DNA from 2 places in the Pseudarthrobacter sp. W1I19 genome. Region 2 is predicted to be linked to the other one. Evidence: riboswitches for the same ligand, from Rfam matches in the RefSeq annotation. Region 2 holds a riboswitch; the other holds the start of a gene.
The links. Region 2 has a riboswitch for S-adenosylmethionine ahead of QF038_RS13735 (bifunctional o-acetylhomoserine/o-acetylserine sulfhydrylase). Riboswitches for the same ligand answer to the same signal wherever they lie in the genome.
Positions count from the first base shown of each region.

Region 1 (7,096 bases), 1.4 Mb from region 2:
CCCTGGTCCTTCAGCTTGCGCACCATTTCGGATACCGAAGAGTTGGCCACCCCGAGGCGCTGGGCCAGCTGGGAGGACGTGATGGGCTTGTCCTGCCATTCGGTGAACGAGTAGATGACCTTGACGTAATCCTCGATGGAGGAGGAGGGCGCGCTGGTCTTCACAGCACCAAGCCTACCCGTTCACCGCCGGCGGTTATGCTTTGCTGGCCCGCCAGGTGAGCGTGAGATAGGGCAGTTCGAGCTCTTCATCCAGGCTGTGGCCCAAGTGCTGGTGCAGATACCAGTCGAGGTTGGCCAGCACTTTTGCGCGGGTGGTCTCACCGGCCCGCAGGTAATAGCTCCGCGACTTCGTCAGCTCCACGAGGTCGATAGTGGTGACACTGTCCTGCCAATGCGTTACGTGGCCCTCAAGACCGCGGAACTCCGGCCCCACCTGCGGCCGGAAATCCGGCTTGTAAACGTCTCCGGCATGCATGATCCGCGAAAGCCGGTGAACCCAGGGAACCGAGGTGTCCAGCTGGTTCCAGATCAGGCCCAGGGTTCCGTGCGGACGCAGGACGCGTGCCAGTTCGGTGCTGGCCGCGAGGGCATCGCACCAGTGCCAGGCCTGGGCAACGCTGACGACGTCGAACGCTGCCGCGGGCAGTCCAGTCGCCTCCGCGGTGGCCCGGACAGCTGTGACGTCAGGATAGTGCGCCCGCAACTGTTCGAGCATGTCCTCGGAAGGGTCCACGGCGGTGACTGACAGGCCCATGCCGAGTAGGAGTTCGGTGAACTTCCCGGTACCGGCCCCGGCGTCAAGGGCATCGCGGGCTCCAGCGGGGACCAGCCATTGTGCGGATTCTTCCGGGTAACCCGGCCGGACCTGCTGGTAGTGCCTGCCGCCGTCCTGGAAGCTCTGGCCGAGCTCCCGCCGCCGTCCGTGGTCAAGTTTGGGGCCACCCCGTACCACCTGTGGCCCTCCTTCGATTGATGCCCTTTGGGTATCCTCCGAATTTACCGCAAGTGCTTAGTCGTCGATGCAGGGAGCGGCACCCGCGGTCCCGGGGGTGTTGGGAGCCCAGTGCGGGTAGGTCCGCGTGTCGTTTGCGGGAACCCAACGTCCGGCGTCCACCACGTAGTCCCAGCCCAGCCCGTCGTTACGCAGCGCCGCGATGCCGGCAAGGAGGCGTTCGGCGTCTTCCAGGCGGGAGCCGACGCCGAAGCTGGCGCGCAGGGAGCCGGAGGGCAAACCCAGGCGCTTCAACAGCGGGTGGGCGCAAAAACGTCCGTCGCGCAGGCCCACGCCGTGTTCGGCGGACAGGTAGGCGGCCACCAGGCCAGCGTCGTAGCCTTCCACCGAGAAGTTGACCACGCCGATGGTGTCCGTATCCGGGTTGGTATCCTTGAAAATCTGGTGGACGGTGACGCCGTCGATCTGCTGCAGGCCTTCCACCAGGAAAGAGCGGATGGCCGCTTCGTGCGCATGCCACTGTTCCTGGTCGAGCCCGGCGATCACCTGGGTTGCGCGCGCCAGCGTGGCGGCGCCCAGGACGTTAGGGGAGCCGCCCTCATGGCGGGCCGGGCCGGTGGCCCAGCTGACGCCGTCGAGCCTTGCTTCCTTGACGGCGCCGCCCCCGGCAAGGTGCGGCGTTCCGGCATCCAGCCAGTCGGTCGGGCCCACCAGCACGCCGGCGCCGAACGGTGCGTACAGCTTGTGGCCGGAAAAGGCGAGGTAGTCGATGCCGTCCGCTGCAATGTCCACGCGGCGGTGCGGTGCCAGCTGGGCGGCGTCCACCACGATCCGTGCGCCGTGGTCATGGGCAAGCGCAGCCAGGGCCCGGACGGGAAGGATCTCGCCGGTGACATTGGACGCGCCGGTGACGGCGAGCAGGCTCACGCCGCCCTGCTCCAGCTCCGCGCGGACGGCGTCGATGGTGCCGGCGATGGTGTCGGCGGCAACGATGCTGCGGTGCGGGACGCCCTGCCACGGCAGCAGGTTGGCGTGGTGCTCGATGTCCAGGTAGAGGACGTCGCCGTCAGGCCGTCCGTCTGTTTCTGGCAGGCAGCCGGCCAGCAGGTTCAGCGAATCCGTGGTGTTCCGCGTGAAGATTACGGAGTCATCCGGGCGGCCGCCCACGAAGTCGCGGACGATGTTTCGCGCGTTTTCGTAGACGGAGGTGCTGATCTGTGATGCATAACCGGCGCCGCGGTGGACGCTGGCATAGAACGGCAGGATCTCGTTGAGGTACGCCGAGACCACGGAGAGGGCCGGAGCCGAGGCCCCATAGTCAAGGTTGGCGTAGCGGATGTGGCCGCCGTGGATCAGCGGCGCCTGGATTTCTGCGCCGGTGACGGCAGCGAGCGGAGGGCCGGCAGCGGCGCGGCGGGCATCAAAGGTGGTTCCGGCCTGTGCTGTTTCAGATCCGGCAGCTTCGAACGTTGCGTTGGGGGAGACGGTGGCAGTTGTCACGAAAGACCTCACTTCAAAAGGACTCCCGCTCCCGGGAATCCGCGCTTGCCGCATCCGCTCCGGACCGGCCTGGTCGTCACCCGGGGCACCCCACCGCGGTTGGAGGGTTGCCGGCCAGCAAACCGGGGTTTCGCGCTGGCACTCGTGACCTGGTTAAGAGCGTAGAACATCGGGTTGGGAGGTTTTAAGTCGGGACGATTGTTAAGCGCTTTGTTACGCGCGGCCGGAAAGAGCTTCTTTTGCCGAAGAAACGACGGCGGGCACCTCCCCAAGGAGGCGCCCGCCGCTGATTCTTCGATGGTCTTCTGTTACAGGAGGTCGTCCAGCTCCGGGTTCAACCTGCGGAGTACCTCCGAGTGCAGGATGGAGTTGGTGGCCAGGGCGTTGCCGCCGAAGGGCCCGTCTTCCCCTTCCAGGGAGGTGAAGCGCCCGCCGGCTTCCACCACGATCGGTACTAGCGCGGCCATGTCATAAAGGTTCAGTTCAGGTTCGCAGGCGATGTCCACAGAGCCCTCGGCCACCATGCAGTAGGACCAGAAGTCGCCGAACGCCCTGGTCCGCCACACATCCTCGGTGAGGCCCAAAAAGTTCTCCAGGTTGCCGCGTTCCTTCCAGCCTCCCAGGCTGGAATAGGAAAGGGAGGCGTCGGAGAGCCTGGAGACGTTCGAGACGCGAAGCCGCGTGGCCGCAGCGAGGGAACGGCCCATGTACGCGCCCATCCCCTTGGCCGCCCACCAGCGTTTGCCCAGGGCCGGTGCGCTGACCACACCTACCACCGGTTCGCCTTCATCCACCAGGGCGATCAGGGTGGCCCAGACCGGGACGCCGCGGACAAAGTTCTTGGTGCCGTCAATGGGATCAATGATCCAGCGGCGTGAGCCGTGCCCTGTGCTGCCGAACTCCTCACCCAGCACGGCGTCGCGCGGGCGGGAACGGGATAACTGGCCGCGGATGGCTTCTTCGGCGGCCTTGTCCGCGTCCGTGACCGGCGTCAGGTCAGGCTTGGTCTCCACCTGGAGGTCCAGGGCCTTGAAGCGGCCCATGGTCTGGTCATCCACGGAGTCGGCCAGCACATGGGCCAGGCGCAGGTCATCGTTGTAGCTTGAAGCGGGTTGGATCATGGTTCCAAACTACCGTCTGCGCGCGGTTCTGCTGGGAGATCGGCCCTGTCAGTTGACGCTGCCAAGCTCCTTGGCCTCCTGGGCCTCCATGCGGGGATCGGTGCCGAGGAGCCTGCGCAGGGAGGCCAGCCGGGCAACACCCGTGGCCCCGGCATGGCCGCCTGCCACCCAGGCATCCAGGCCGCAGTTCACAGCCATGGCAGTGTGCTTGCAGCCCCGCTCGCAGTCCTCAATGCCGGGGTAGAGGTCCGGGAAGGAACGCAGGATCCGGTCCGGGTCCACGTGGGCCAGGCCGAAGGAGCGGATGCCCGGGGTGTCGATGATCCAGCTGCCCGGCGGCGCGTCCGATAACCTCAGCGCCAGGGCTGACGACGACGTGTGGCGGCCGCGGCCCGTCACGGCGTTTACCCCGCCGGTGGCACGCTCGGCCCCGGTCAGTGCGTTCACCATGGTTGATTTGCCCACGCCCGAATGCCCCAGCATGACGGTGACTTTTCCGTCCAGGTAACCGCGCAGCTCTGCCACCGCGTTGATGTCCAGCCGGGCCGACAGCCCGTCATCGGAGCGGGCGTCGATACCGGACGCCGCGGAGTCCGCCGTCCGGCTGATAATGACCGGGAAGTCCAGGTGCGTGTAGTTGGATAACAGCTCCGCCGGATCCTTGACGTCCGCCTTGGTGACCAGCAGGATCGGCTCGATCCCGGCGTCGTACGCAGCCACCAGGGCGCGGTCGATGAAGCCGGTGCGCGGCTCCGGGTTGGCCGCGGCCACCACAATCACCAGCTGGTCCGCATTGGCCACGACGGCCCGTTCCACGGGATCGGTATCATCGGCGCTGCGCCGAAGGAGGGTTTTGCGGTCCTGGATTTTCACCAGCCGGGCCAAGGTGTTGGGGTCGCCGGAAACGTCTCCCACCAGCGACACGAAGTCGCCCGCCACCACCGGGTTGCGGCGCAGCTCGCGTGCCCGGGCGGCGATGACAACACGTTCGTTGCCGGAGTCCTCGCCCACCACTGCCGTGTACCGTCCGCGGTCAACGGTGACGATACGGCCGGTGACGGCGTCGTCATGGCTGGGCCGGTCCTTGGTGCGGGGCCTTGAGCCTTTTTTGCTGGGCCGGATGCGGACATCCGACTCGTCCCAGGAGTCAGTGCTCCGCGCCACCGGCTGAACCTTCCGACACTGCACTGGAAACACCGGTCTGGGCCAGCATGTCCGCCCACAGCCGGGGGAAATCGGGCATCGTCTTGGCGGTGGTGGCGATGTCCTCCACCTGGACGCCCTCCACGGCCAGGCCAAGGATGGCTCCGGCCGTGGCCATGCGGTGGTCCGCGTAACTTTGTACGACGCCGGCATGCAGCTTCGCGGGCCGGATCACCAGGCCGTCGCTGGTCTCCTCGGCGTCGCCGCCCAGGCGGTTGATTTCGGTAACGAGGGCTGCCAGCCGGTCCGTCTCGTGTCCGCGCAGGTGTGCGATGCCGGTGAGCCGGGAGGGGGTGGTGGCCAGTGCGCAGAGCGCGGCGACCGTAGGCGCCAGTTCACTGGTGTCCGCGAAATTGGCACCCTTGATTTCCGCTCCGCCTGTGACGGTGAGGACACCATCACGCAGGCTGACATCGGCACCCATCTCGGCCAGGATGCTGCGCCACAGATCCCCTACCTGCTGCGTCTGTTCCGGCCAGCCCGGAATCCGGACGGTCCCGCCGGAGGCCAGTGCGGCGGCAAGGAACGGGCCGGCGTTGGACAGGTCCTGCTCGATCTGCTGGTCGAAGGCGCGGATAGGCCCGGGAGCAACAACCCAGTGGTTCGGGACAGAATCGTCAACCACAACCCCGGCGCCGCGCAGGACGGCAACTGTCATGTTGATGTGGTCCAGGCTGGGCACCGGTTTGCCGACGTGCTCCAGGTGCAGCCCCTCGGTGAACCTTGCGCCTACCAGCAACAGGGCCGAGACAAACTGCGACGAGGCACTGGCGTCGATGACCAGGTGGCCGCCCTGGACCTCGCCCGAGCCTTCCACCACGAACGGCAAGGACGACGGCGTGCCGCCATCCTGGCCGGAAACAGCCACTCCCAGCGCCTTCAGCGCTTCGATGATGGTTCCCATGGGCCGCTTCCGGGCATGCGGGTCGCCGTCGAACAGGCTGGCGCCATTGCGCAGGGCGGCCAGCGGCGGCACGAACCGCATCACCGTTCCGGCGAGGCCGCAGTCGATCGTGGCTGCGGACGGTGTCCCGTCCGCGGCGATCGGGAGGACCTCAAGGTCCGGCCCGAAGGCACCGTCCCCCGGCACTTCGGTGATGGTGGCGCCAAGCTGGCGGAGCGCCTCGATCATCAGTGCGGAGTCCCTGGAGTGCAGCGGAGCGCGCAGCCGCGACGGGCCGTCGGCCAGGGCGGCGAGCACCAGGTACCGGTTGGTCAACGACTTTGAGCCGGGCACGGTGACCGTGGCATTCACAGGGCGGGACGCGAAGGGGGCGGGCCAGTGGGGAAGGGACGGTCCGGTGTTGTCCCGGGCGGCGGCTGGTGCGGTCATGTCCTGCTTATGCCCCCGTGGCGTGTTCGACGGCGCGGCGCATAACCTTGTCGGCTTTGTGCAGCTTTTTGTTGGTGGTCTTCCGGGCATCCGCGGCGAGGTGCGCGGCGCCCTTCCTCGCGTCGGCCGCCAGGTGCTCGGCACGCCAGGCGAGCCCCGGCTTTCCCGCAGTGTCCACGGAAGCAAGCAATGCCCCTCCGCTCAAGGACAGGTTCTTCAGCAGCTGGTTGCGGCGGTTCGTACGGCCCTCCTTGCTGCTGATGTCCGCGCTGCGCCACTCGACGAACGTATTGAGCATGGAAACCACAGTCAGCACGGTGGCCGAAAGGCGGGAAAACTTCCCCAGCCCGAACAGGACGCCGGCGCCCACCTGGGTGCCGCCGATGATCCGGGCCAGTGTCTTCTCATCCGTCTGGAAAGGCAGCGCCGCCGCTGCCTTGCTCAGCAGGGGCGAGAGCTGTTGCGCGGTATCGTCGGCATTCTTGAGCTTATCCATCCCGGCAAGAACAAAACTGGAAGCCAGCATGGGCCGTGCGAGTGTGCGGACAAAGGACATGGATTTCCTCCTGGGTGGACGAACCGCGTCTGGTGCGGCGGAGTCCGTTCTAGTCTTGCACTTTTGGGGAATATTTGCCTGAAGCCGCAGGTTATGGAAACTGGGCCTGGAAAGCCGGGCCCACAAGACAAAGCACCGGACAACAGAGTGGAGTTGGCCCTTGAGGCGGGTGTTGGACGGAATCGAAGCAGCAGGCCCGGTGGCTATTCACTCGATGGGGGCCGAACCCCCTGAGTATGGTCCGCCGCGTGCGCAGAGCCTGACAGTAGACTTGAAGGCAATGAGTACCTTGGATCCGGCCGTTTCGGCCATGTATGAGGCTTCGCAGAACGAAGCCAAGAGCAGCGCTGATATCCGGCCCGAGCGGGCAGAGCCGGCGGAAGACTCCGGGCAGCCTGCGGAAGACTCCGGGCAGCCTGCGGAAGCAAC
Region 1 covers NZ_JAUSZR010000001.1:1,475,810-1,482,905, forward strand. Annotated here, with positions in the region: gene QF038_RS06890 (metal-dependent transcriptional regulator) at 1-164, opposite strand, end outside; gene QF038_RS06895 (class I SAM-dependent methyltransferase) at 196-954, opposite strand; gene QF038_RS06900 (aminotransferase class V-fold PLP-dependent enzyme) at 1,012-2,454, opposite strand; SAM riboswitch class IV at 2,491-2,604, opposite strand; gene hisN (histidinol-phosphatase) at 2,763-3,575, opposite strand; gene QF038_RS06910 (ribosome small subunit-dependent GTPase A) at 3,624-4,739, opposite strand; gene aroA (3-phosphoshikimate 1-carboxyvinyltransferase) at 4,723-6,111, opposite strand; gene QF038_RS06920 (DoxX family protein) at 6,119-6,667, opposite strand; gene QF038_RS06925 (sigma-70 family RNA polymerase sigma factor) at 6,882-7,096, shown strand, end outside.
Region 1: another riboswitch for S-adenosylmethionine. It lies ahead of QF038_RS06900 (aminotransferase class V-fold PLP-dependent enzyme); the one in region 2 lies ahead of QF038_RS13735 (bifunctional o-acetylhomoserine/o-acetylserine sulfhydrylase).

Region 2 (7,096 bases):
GAACCGTATGATGCTGCCTTCTCCTGTGGAGGGACCGTAGACAAAATCAGGTGGCAGGCAGGTCGGATTGAGGCGAGCGGGTTGCGGTTGTCCTGGCTTCAGTTGTTGTGGCCAGTTGGGTGGTTCCCAGTCCTGGTGTTCGCTTTTGTAGTGCCTGCCGGTAGGTGAGGTCCAGCCGGGTGGTTCGGTTTTGGTAGCCGGGGTGGGTTTCCAGCCGCTGGTGTGGCGGAGTTTGTGGTGTTTCGGGCAGGGTTGTCCCAGGTTCGATACCCCGGTGCTGCCGCCCTGATGCCACGCGAGGATATGGTCGGCCTCGTTGTCCAGGGATGGGTTGTTGCAGCCGGGGAACGGGCATTTACCGTCCCGCAACCTGAGCCAGTTCCGCATCGCCTTGCTCACCCGGTAGCTGGTCCGGCCAATCTCCAACGGTGCCCCGTCCCGCGGATCTACCAGCACACGATAGAACGAACCGGCACCTTCAGCGACGAGCCGCCGGGCCATTGACGGCGGGATCGGGCCGTAGCCGTCCAGCATTGCCGGTTCGTCGGTCAGGCCCATCAGGGTGAGCACGGGGACGGTGACCAGAACCTGCGCATGGATCGGTGATCGCTGGCCGGAGGCTGGTCCTGGACCTGTTCCACCCCCGCCACCAACACCGCCGCCCGTCAGTCCACCGCCAGGGCTGCCAGCCACGCCGTTCCCGTTGTCGCCGGGAGTACCGCTGCCGTGCAGGCCATCCATTCTTTCGGTGCTGTTACCGTTGCTGCCGCCTGCATGGGCGAACCCGGTGTGGTTGCCGCTGCCAAGGATCGCATCGGTAAAGGTGTCGGCCTTCAACTGGGTGAGGGTGCGGGTCTCGCCGGGTCCTTGCATTCCGCGGGCGAGGGCGGTGAGCCGGTTCCAGCCCGCCATCGCCTGGTCCGCGGGCAGGCAGGCGGACAGCCAGGCCATCCCGTCGCGGTCTGGCCGGTATTCCACCCGCCGGTCCGCCACACCCTTGACGTGGCGCTTCTCCATGGATTCGGGGTGGTGGCGTTCCCGCCAGTTCTTGGCCTTATGGCGGAACCGGTAGGCGGGCAGCTCCCCGATGGGGGCGGCCGTAGGTGGCCGGGGCACGTCCGGGTCCAGGAAGTGTGCCTCGAGTGCGGCGGCGCCGGCGGGGTCAAGGCCGGCGGTTTCCTCCACCACGACCATGGCATGCTGCCAGGAGATCGTCCCGGCCTGCAAGGCCGACAACGTCAGCGGCCGTTCCTTCGTTATGGCGTGGGACGCGGCCGGGAATGCACCGGCTGCCCGGGAACCGAGAGCCAGGAGGGCGCCGATTTCCGCGGCGACAGCCATCTCCTGCGCCTGCACCGGCACGGCCGGCCCCGCAATGGCGTGGGCAGTGTCCGCATACGTGACGGCAGCCCGGGCCTTCAAACCAGCGATCCCGGCGTCCGCCACCCGTGCCCTGGCAAGAATGTCCAGGCACCCATCCGCCAGCCCGGCTAACGGATCAGCATCCGCGAACGGCTCCGAACCACACCCCTCCGCCTCCGCGTTGAGCACAACAAGGGCGGCCTTGATGTCCTCAAATGCCTTCACCACCGCCGCCTTCCCCATAAACCCATCATGACAACGGGGTCTGACATTTTGGGAGCGCCAAGTTTCGGTTCCTGGGAGAACTATGAAAAGTTTCTTGCACGTCCGACCAAAGGGAGCCGATCGAAAACGCGCATCGCAGCGGGTAGGAGCTCCCACACCCGGCACCCCCGTACGAATTAAGATGACCGGAAACTATGTGAAGGCGCTGGGGTCATTTGTGTAGCTTGAGTCAGAGCGACGACGGAGCAGCAAGCGGCAAATGGCGCCGGTGCCGTAGCGCACCAGTCCCGCCGGCGCCGGTGCCGTAGGGCAGCAGCCCCACTCGCCACTGGAGCATTCCAGCAGAAGGTGTGAGCAACGGGAGGCAGAAAATGAATTCGGCCGCCATCAACTGGTGACGCCGTTGTCACCGGCTGATGGCGGCCGAAGTTTGGGAGGACAGGGTACCCAGGCAATAGCCCGGGCGCACCACTGCGATGACCGCGCGCGGCGGCCCGGGCATCGGATGGAACGTCAGATGGTGACTGCTCCGGTGGCGGTTTCGAAAGTGACGGACAGGATGCCGGGCGTCCCGTGCGGTGCCACCCACTCAACGGCCACGTCTTCGAGGGGCTTTTCCACCGGCTCGCCCAGCCACTCGGTGACCCGTGCAGCCGAGCCGGCGATGGTGAGGCAGCTCATCTTGACGTTGCTCTCGTACGCGTTGGACGGGTGCAGGGATGGATCGCCCTCCCACTTGAGCATGTAGGGAACCTGGGGGTCGGCGATCAGACCGAGGATGCCAATCTGCTTCCAGACCAGTTCGCGGCCGTCAGGGAACTTGCGGTTGCCGTTGACGGCAGAGCGTCCCAGCCGCTCTTCGAACCGGGCGAGGTCGTCCACTTCGACGCACCAGCCCATCCAGCCGCCGCCCGCAGCAGACCGGGCACGCACTGCCTGTCCAAACGGCGCCTTGTCCGAAGCGGGGTGGTCCAGGACCTCCACGACTTCGAGGTATTTGTGCCCGGCGAGGGGGATGATCATGTTTCGGGTGCCGAACCGGGGGTGTACCCCGCCCTTCACTGCCTCGACGCCGAGGGCAGAAGAAATACGTTCGGTGGTGGCCGCCAGGCCATCGTGTTCACAGGCGTAAGAGACGTGATCCATGCGCATGCCATCATCTTGGCACTTTGTGATCGGGCTCTCAGCTAAGGGTACCCTTACTGGGATTTCCGCTGGTCAAGCCTCATAAATTCGTACCAGCGCGCGTAAAGATGTTCAGGACCATGTTCGTCACAATGCTGTCGGGCGCACTCTGCGTGTTCCTACACTGGGCTCAGGTCATGAGTGCCAGCATCAAGCCCCGGCTCGCTGGCCGGCAACCCTCCAACCGCGGTGGGGTGCCCCGGGTGAGGACCTGGCTGTCCGGCAAGAGGCCGGATAGCAAGCGCGGCCCGCAGTGCTTCGAGCATGCCGGGCCCATGTCAAAGGAGCCTTGAATTGTCCAACGGATGGTCCTTCGAAACCCGCCAGATCCACATCGGCCAGGAACCGGACAGCGCCACCGGCGCCCGCGCCCTCCCCATCTACCAGACCACGTCCTTTGTGTTCCCGAGCGCGGAAAGTGCGGCCAACCGCTTCGCCCTGGCCGAACTGGCTCCCATCTACACCAGGATCGGCAATCCCACACAGGAGGCCGTGGAACAGCGGATCGCCAGCCTTGAGGGCGGCCTGGGAGCCCTGCTGCTCAGCTCCGGGCAGGCCGCAGAAACATTCGCCATCCTGAACATCGCCGAAGCCGGAGACCACATCGTGGCCAGCCCCAGCCTCTACGGCGGCACCTACAACCTCTTCGCGCATACGCTGAAGAAGTTCGGCATCTCGGTCACCTTTGTGGCGGACCCGGACAACCTGGACCAGTGGCGCGACGCGGTGCAGCCCAACACCAAACTCTTCTTCGGTGAGGTGGTTTCCAACCCGCGGCAGGACGTCCTGGACATTGAAGGCGTGTCCCAGGTTGCACACGAGGCCGGCGTGCCCCTCATCGTGGACAACACCTTGTCCACCCCGTACCTGATCCGCCCGCTCGAATGGGGCGCGGACATCGTGGTGCACTCGGCCACCAAGTACCTGGGCGGCCATGGGTCCGCCATTGCCGGAGTGATTGTGGACTCGGGGAAGTTCGATTTTGGTAATGACCCGGAGAAGTTCCCTGGTTTCAACACCCCGGACCCCACCTACAACGGGCTGGTCTACGCCCGCGACCTCGGCGCCGATGGAGCGCTGGGCGCCAACCTGTCCTACATCCTCAAGGCCCGGGTCCAGCTCCTGCGCGACCTGGGCTCGGCGGTGTCGCCCTTCAACGCGTTCCTGATCGCCCAGGGACTTGAGACCCTGAGCCTGCGGGTGGAACGGCACGTGGCCAATGCCACCGAAGTGGCGCGCTGGCTGGAAGGAAGGGACGACGTCAAATCCGTCGCCTACGCGGGCCTGCCCTCCAGCCCCTGGTACGAGCGGGGCCGCAAGTACGGACCCAAGGGGACCGGGGCCATCGTCTCGTTCAATCTGGCCGGCGGGGCCGAGGCGGGCAAGCGCTTCGTGGACGCCCTGGAACTGCACTCCCATGTTGCCAACATCGGCGACGTCCGCTCCCTGGTGATCCATCCGGCGTCGACCACCCACAGCCAGCTCTCGCCGGAACAGCAGGAAGTAGCCGGCGTCACCCCCGGCCTGGTTCGGCTTTCCGTGGGAATCGAGCATATCGATGACATCCTCGCTGACCTCGAAGCCGGCTTCCGTGCCGCCAAGGAGGCCAGCGGCGCCTGACCACGGGCACCAGCGTCGCCTGATGAGGGGCACCAGCGGCAAGCCGGGAAGTCACAACCAGTCACACTCTTGGCGGCAGGCGGGGGCTGTTTCGTACACTCAATGCAGGTCATGAGTGCCAGTGACAGCCCCGGCTTGCTGGCCGGCAACCCTCCTTCCGCGGTGGGGTGCCCCGGGTGAAGACCTGGCCTGCCGGTCAGACGACGGCAGGCAAGCGCGTAGAAGAGGTCTTGCCATGACGGTTACCGTCACCCGTACCACCGTTCCCGAACACGGGATTGTCCGCTATGCCTCCATTGGCGATCTAAAGCTGGAAGCCGGCGGCTACCTGCCGGATGTCACCTTGGCCTACGAAACCTGGGGCACGCTCAACGCGGACGGCAGCAACGCTGTCCTGATCGAGCACGCGCTCACCGGCAGCACGCACGTGACCCGCGGCGACACCAACGAAGAAGGCTGGTGGGAGCAGCTTGCAGGCCCCGGCGCTCCGGTGGACACCGACCGGTTTTTCGTCGTCTCAATCAACATTGTGGGCGGCTGTTACGGGTCCACCGGCCCGTCCTCGCCCGCACCCGACGGCACGCCGTGGGGCTCCCGGTTCCCGCTGGTGACCCTCCGGGACAGCACCGCGGCGGAGGCCCGGCTGGCGGACCAGCTGGGCATCAGCAGCTGGTTCGCAGTGCTGGGCGGGTCCATGGGCGGCGCGCGGGCCCTGGAATGGGCCGTGACGTATCCGGAACGCGTGCAGCGCTGCGCCGTGATTTCCGTGGGGGCCGCGAGCACCGCCGAACAGATCGCCTTTGCCCAGGCACAGACGCTCGCCATCCGCCAGGATGCCAACTTCAACGGCGGCGACTACTACGGCGGGCCGTCGCCGGAAGAGGGCCTGGCCCTGGCCCGGCGCATAGCCCACATCACATACCGTTCACCCGGGGAGCTGGACGGCCGCTTCGGCCGGACACCCCAGGCCCCGGAATCGCCGCTCCAGGGCGAGCAGCTCGCGGCGCGCGGACGCTACCAGGTGGAGAGCTACCTGGACCATCAGGGCACCAAGCTGGTCCAGCGGTTTGATGCCAACAGCTATATCGCCATTACCGAGGCGCTGATGAGCCACGACGTCTGCCGCGGCCGCGGGCCACTCGAACAAACGTTGTCCCGTGCCGGTGCACGCTTCTTCGTGGCCGCCGTGGATTCGGACCGGCTCTACTTCCCGTCCCAGTCCCTGGAACTGGCCCGCGCACTCCCGGGGGACGTGGACGTCCACTTCATCGAGGCGCCCATCGGACACGACGGTTTCCTCACCGAAATCGGCCAGCTGGGCAACCAGCTCCGGGTGCACTTGGCGGCATAGCCGGACCGCCACCGGCGGGATTGTGCATAAATGCAGATAGCCTCTGCAGGATTCGTCGTTGAGCTCGACGGAATGGCAGACGATACTCATTTGGACCCGGCGGCGCGTGGCCAAAATCACACGTACCCGCCTTAGCCTGTCCAGTGGTGTCGAAGAAGACGCCGAAGGAGTTCATCAATGAGTACGGAAAAGTCCGCCGCACAACGGTCCGGGGAAACCGATGTCAAGGCGTCAGGCCTGCGAAAAGTTGTTGCAGCCTCCATGGCCGGCACCGTCGTGGAGTGGTATGAGTTCTTCCTGTACGCCTCAGCAGCCACTTTGGTGTTCGGGAAGATGTTCTTCCCCAACTCCGGAACCGAGCTGGACGGCATCATTGCCGCATTCGTCACTTACGCCGTGGGCTTCGTTGCCCGGCCTGTAGGCGGCATTGTCTTCGGCCACTTCGGGGACAAGTTCGGCCGGAAGCAGCTCCTGCAGCTGAGCATCATCCTGGTAGGAGTGGCCACCTTCCTGATGGGCTGCCTGCCAGGCTTTGCCCAGATCGGTTACTGGGCTCCGGCGGCGCTGGTGTTCCTTCGCTTCGTCCAGGGCTTCGCCGTGGGTGGCGAATGGGGCGGCGCAGTGCTGCTAGTTGCCGAGCACAGCCCCAACAAGTCGCGTGGCTTCTGGTCCAGCTGGCCGCAATCCGCCGTCCCCATGGGCAACCTGCTCGCCACCGGCGTGCTGTTCATCCTGTCCTCCACCCTTTCGCAGGAGGCGTTCCTCGGCTGGGGCTGGCGCGTGGCCTTCTGGCTCTCGGCAGTGATCGTCGTCATCGGCTATTACATCCGCACCAAGGTTCAGGATGCCCCCATCTTCCTGGAGGCCCGGAGGGAGGTCACGGAAGAGAAAAAGGGTTACGGCGTGGCCGAGGTTTTCCGCCGTTACCCAAGGGGTGTCTTCACCGCCATGGGCCTGCGTTTTGCCGAGAACATCCTCTATTACCTCGTGGTGACTTTCTCTATCACCTACCTGAAGGTCGTTGTCCAGACCGACACGTCCCGCATCCTGCTGCTGCTGCTCGTGGCCCACTTCATTCACTTCTGCGCTGTCCCGCTTGTTGGCAAAATGTCTGACGCCTTCGGCCGCCGCCCGGTCTACATGGCAGGTGCCGTCCTGGGCGGAACGTGGGGCTTCTTCGCGTTCCCCATGATGGACACCGCCAACGACCTCGTCATCCTGGCCGCCATCACCATCGGCCTGCTGTTCCACGCACTCATGTACGCCGGGCAGCCGTCCATCATGGCTGAAATGTTCCCCACCAGGATGCGGTATTCGGGCGTTTCGCTGGGCTATCAGGTGACCTCGATCGTG
Region 2 covers NZ_JAUSZR010000001.1:2,917,602-2,924,697, reverse strand. Annotated here, with positions in the region: gene QF038_RS13745 (HNH endonuclease signature motif containing protein) at 1-1,605, opposite strand, end outside; gene QF038_RS13740 (VOC family protein) at 2,101-2,739, opposite strand; SAM riboswitch class IV at 2,906-3,022, shown strand; gene QF038_RS13735 (bifunctional o-acetylhomoserine/o-acetylserine sulfhydrylase) at 3,067-4,392, shown strand; SAM riboswitch class IV at 4,500-4,615, shown strand; gene QF038_RS13730 (homoserine O-acetyltransferase) at 4,628-5,743, shown strand; gene QF038_RS13725 (MFS transporter) at 5,921-7,096, shown strand, end outside.